2 regions of the Kitasatospora sp. NBC_01302 genome follow, and region 2 is predicted to be linked to the other one. Evidence: riboswitches for the same ligand, from Rfam matches in the RefSeq annotation. Region 2 holds a riboswitch; the other holds the start of a gene.
The links. Region 2 has a riboswitch for glycine ahead of gcvP (aminomethyl-transferring glycine dehydrogenase). Riboswitches for the same ligand answer to the same signal wherever they lie in the genome.
Positions count from the first base shown of each region.

Region 1: another riboswitch for glycine. It lies ahead of gcvT (glycine cleavage system aminomethyltransferase GcvT); the one in region 2 lies ahead of gcvP (aminomethyl-transferring glycine dehydrogenase).

Region 1 is NZ_CP108404.1:6,000,396-6,002,588, reverse strand. It holds gene OG294_RS26320 (enhanced serine sensitivity protein SseB C-terminal domain-containing protein) at 1-661, opposite strand, end outside; glycine riboswitch at 821-925, shown strand; gene gcvT (glycine cleavage system aminomethyltransferase GcvT) at 1,075-2,193, shown strand.
Region 2 is NZ_CP108404.1:7,622,595-7,624,787, forward strand. It holds gene OG294_RS33400 (PRC and DUF2382 domain-containing protein) at 1-862, opposite strand, end outside; glycine riboswitch at 1,036-1,141, shown strand; gene gcvP (aminomethyl-transferring glycine dehydrogenase) at 1,374-2,193, shown strand, end outside.

The DNA.
Region 1 (2,193 bases), 1.6 Mb from region 2:
CGGGCGCGGCCGGGTCGAGCTGGACGCCCACGAAGAGCACGGTCGGCTCGCCCTCCACCGAGGCCAGCGCCCGTCGGGCCGTCAGCACGCCGCCCAGCGCCGCGAGCTCGGCGCACACGGCCTGCAGGAACACCATCGGCTCCTCGCCCGGCTCCGGCTCTCGCAGCGCGACCCGGGCGCCCTCGGGCATCCCCGCGCCCGCCCCGGTGCTCTCCCAGCGCCCCTCGCGCGGTCCGCGCCGCAGCTCGGCGACTCCCGCGGGCGGCACCGGGATGCCCACCGGCGCCTGCGGGTTGACCGCGATGCCGATGCCCAGCGGCAGGCCACGGGCGAAGTCCCAGGCCGGCGCGACCGCGCAGGACAGCCCCGGGGCGTGCCGCAGGAACTGCTCCTCGGAGGAGAAGACCGGCACGTAGGGCGCACCCGCCAGCTCGATGGTCGGCAGGTCGAGAGCGGCACCGGCCGGGTCGGCGCCGACGGGCAGCGGGATCCAGACCTGGCTGCGGGCCAGCACCTCGATCACCCGGGGCGTGGCACCGGGGTCGCCGATGGCCGCGCTGAGCACCCGCTCCAGCTCGTTGGCCGGCCAGCCGCTGCCGACCGGCGCCCGACCGGGCTCGGTCCACCCCGTCGCCGTCGCGGCGTACCCCTCTGATTCCATCCGCCCCTGCCCCGCTTGTGACCCGGACCGTCTGGCACAAGCGCTTGTCACGCAGTGCGTCCGGTCGAAGCGTACCGAGACGGCCCCCTCTCCCGCCGGGCGGACGGACATGCCATGATGTCCGCGTACTCCACAGGACCCAACTTCATACTGGCCGCTCGAACCCGCGCGGGAGAGCCCGGAGGTGCCCCTGTCGGCACGGACCGGCGCCGAAGGAGCAAGTCCTCCCCGGAATCTCTCAGGCACCCCTACCGCGTAGGCGAGGCGAATCTGGAAAGCGGAACACGGCCGTGCCGTGCGCCCACCCACGGTGCAAGCCGCGTCATCCTTGGTGCGGTGAAGCTCTCAGGTTGTGACGACAGACGGGGAGACTCCACCCCACCCTGCCCGCACCCAGCTTCGGGAGTCTCACCATGTCCCCCCGTCTGACCGCGCTCGACGCGCTGCACCGTGCCCTGGGCGCGACCATGACCGACTTCGCCGGCTGGGACATGCCGCTGCGCTACGGCAGCGAGCGCGAGGAGCACCTCGCGGTCCGCACCAAGGCCGGGCTCTTCGACCTCTCGCACATGGGCGAGATCACCGTCTCGGGCCCGCAGGCCGGCGAGCTGCTGGACCACGCGCTGGTCGGCTTCATCTCCGCGCTCGGCGTGCTGCGCGCCCGCTACACGATGATCTGCCGCGAGGACGGCGGCATCCTGGACGACCTGATCGTCTACCGGACCGCCGAGAACGAGTACATGGTGGTCGCCAACGCCTCCAACGCCCAGGTGGTGCTGGACGCGCTGACCGAGCGCGCGGCCGGCTTCGACGCCGTGGTGCGCGACGACCGCGACGCCTACGCGCTGCTCGCCGTCCAGGGCCCCGAGGCGAACGCGATCCTCTCCTCGGTGACCGACGCCGACCTGCCGGGCCTGAAGTACTACGCCCTGCTGCCCGCGACGGTGGCCGGCCAGCAGGTCTGGCTGGCCCGCACCGGCTACACCGGCGAGGACGGCTTCGAGATCTTCTGCGCCCCCGCCGACGCCGAGCACCTGTGGCAGGCGCTGACCGAGGCCGGCGCCCCGCACGGTCTGGTCCCGGCCGGCCTGTCCTGCCGCGACACGCTGCGCCTGGAGGCGGGCATGCCGCTCTACGGGCACGAGCTGGACACCTCGCTGACCCCCTTCGACGCGGGCCTGGGCCGGGTGGTGCGCTTCGACAAGACCACCAACGGCGGCGAGTTCGTCGGCCGCAAGGCGCTGGAGGCCGCCGCCGCGCAGGCCGAGGTCAACCCCCCGCGCAAGCTGGTCGGCCTGGTCTCCGAGGGCAAGCGGGTGCCGCGCGCCGAGTACGCGGTGGTCTCCGCCGAAGGCGCGGTGATCGGCCGGATCACCTCCGGCTCCCCCTCCCCCACGCTCGGCAAGCCGATCGCCATCGCGTACCTGGACGCCGCCTTCGCGGCGCCCGGCACGGCCGTCGCGGTGGACGTGCGCGGCAAGCACGAGCCGGTCGAGGTCGTCGCGCTGCCGTTCTACAAGCGCGCCCGCTGA
Region 2 (2,193 bases):
CGTACTTGCGCACCGTCGGACGCTCCTCGCGCAGCGTCACCTCCTCGACCGCCTCGGCGATCTCCTGCGCGGTGAGGGTGGCCCGCTCCGCATCGCTGACCGGTACCCGCTCCACCCGGACCCGTTCGCGCACCACCTCGATCCGGCGCTCCACCGGCTCGGCCACCACGTACTTGCGCAGACTGGCGGTGCCCAGCACGTGCCACTCGTTGACGATCTCCAGGCGCTCCTCGCGCAGCGTCAGCTCCACCGGCCCGGGCGGCGCGTTGGTGGCCGGGCCGTGGTCGGCGCCGGTCTTGGGCGCGGTGCGCACCGGGTCGGGGGTGGGGCTCGGCGGCGGCTCGACCGGCTTGTCCAGTCCGATGGTGGCCGGCGCCGACTGCGCGGCACCCTGGGCCCGGGGCAGCTGGGTGGTCGGCTGGCCCGCGCCCGCCTCGGCCGAGCCGTTGGTGCGGGCCGCAGCGGCTGCCACGGGGGCGGCGGCCACCCCGAAGTCCAGGTCCGGCGAGCCGTTCGTGGTGGTGGCGCGCTCGGTCGTGCGGCCGGTGCCGGGGGAGTCCAGGCCGTAGTAGCGGTAGAGCTGCAGCTCCTGGGCGGGCGAGAGGTGCTGACCGACGCCGAAGTCCGGCGACTCCTTGATCAGGGACTTGTCGTAGGGCACGCGCAGCTCCTCGCCGGAGAACTCGCTCGTGGTCAGCGGGACGAACGCGTCCCGGCCGAAGATCCCGGTGCGCACGGCGGCCCACTCGGGCTCGCCCGTGGCGTCGTCGAGGTAGACCTCGTCCACCGTGCCGATCTTGTCGCCGTTGCGGTCGACGGCCTTGTGCCCGATCAGGTCTCGGGGATCGATGTCGGTCTGCACGCTTTCCTCTTCCTCCTGTGGCTGCTGCCTGCGATTCACACCAAAAGGCACGGATCGGATGACGGCGAGCCAAGCGCCGCCGTCCGTGCGCGGACTGCGCCAAGTGGGCGAGCACATTCGCTCACCTGCACGGTCGTCCGACAGGCCCGCGCTGGTACCCTGGGCGCGACCGCCGAACCCGCTCGGGAGAGTCCCCACCCTTCGGAACAGAGGGGACTGGGGCGCCGAAGGAGCAAACCCTCCCCGGAATCTCTCAGGCATCCGTACCGTGTGGGATAGGTCACTCTGGAAAGCAGGGCAGGGCCGCGGGCGAGGGAGCCGGCGGGCACCACCCTCACCGACGGTGCAAGCCGGCGGGGCGTCAGCTCCGTGCGGGCGAAGCTCTCAGGTCCCGATGACAGAGGGGGAGGCCTGTCGGGCTCGCCCGTCCAGGTCCATCCGCTCTCCACAGCGGCGCGGGCCCGCGGCGTGCGTGCCCCCGCCGGTCCGTGACCAGGAGGCCTCGACCACCATGACTGCCCAGCCGACCGCCGGTCGCCCCCGCAGCTCCGCCACCCTCGCCGAGCTCGAAACCGCCAGCCCCTTCGAGTCCCGCCACATCGGCCCCGACGCCGCCGCCCAGGAGAAGATGCTGGCCCAGGTCGGCTACGGCTCGCTGGACGAGCTCTCCGCCGCCGCGGTCCCCGAGGCGATCCGCAGCATCACCGGCCTGGACCTGCCGGCCGGCCGCAGCGAGGCCCAGGTACTGGCCGAACTGCGCGAGCTGGCCCGGCAGAACCAGGTGCTCACCCCGATGATCGGGCTGGGCTACTACGGCACCTTCACCCCGCCGGTGATCCTGCGCAACGTCATGGAGAACCCGGCCTGGTACACCGCCTACACCCCGTACCAGCCGGAGATCTCGCAGGGCCGCCTGGAGGCGCTGCTCAACTTCCAGACCCTGGTCTCCGACCTGACCGGCCTGCCCACCTCCGGCTCCTCGCTGCTCGACGAGGGCACCGCGGCCGCCGAGGCGATGGCGCTGGCCCGCCGGGTCACCAAGGTCAAGGGCGGCGTCTTCCTGGTCGACGCCGACACCCTGCCGCAGACCCTCGCGGTGATCCGCACCCGCGCGCTGCCCACCGGCGTCGAGGTGGTCGTCGCCGACCTGTCCGAGGGCATCCCGGCCGACATCGCCGAGGGCGGCGTCTTCGGCGTGCTGCTGCAGTACCCCGGCGCCTCCGGCGCGGTGCGCGACCTGGCCGCCGTGATCGAGCAGGCGCACGGGCTCGGCGCGATCGTCGCGGTCGCCGCCGACCTGCTGGCGCTCACCCTGCTCAAGTCGCCCGGCG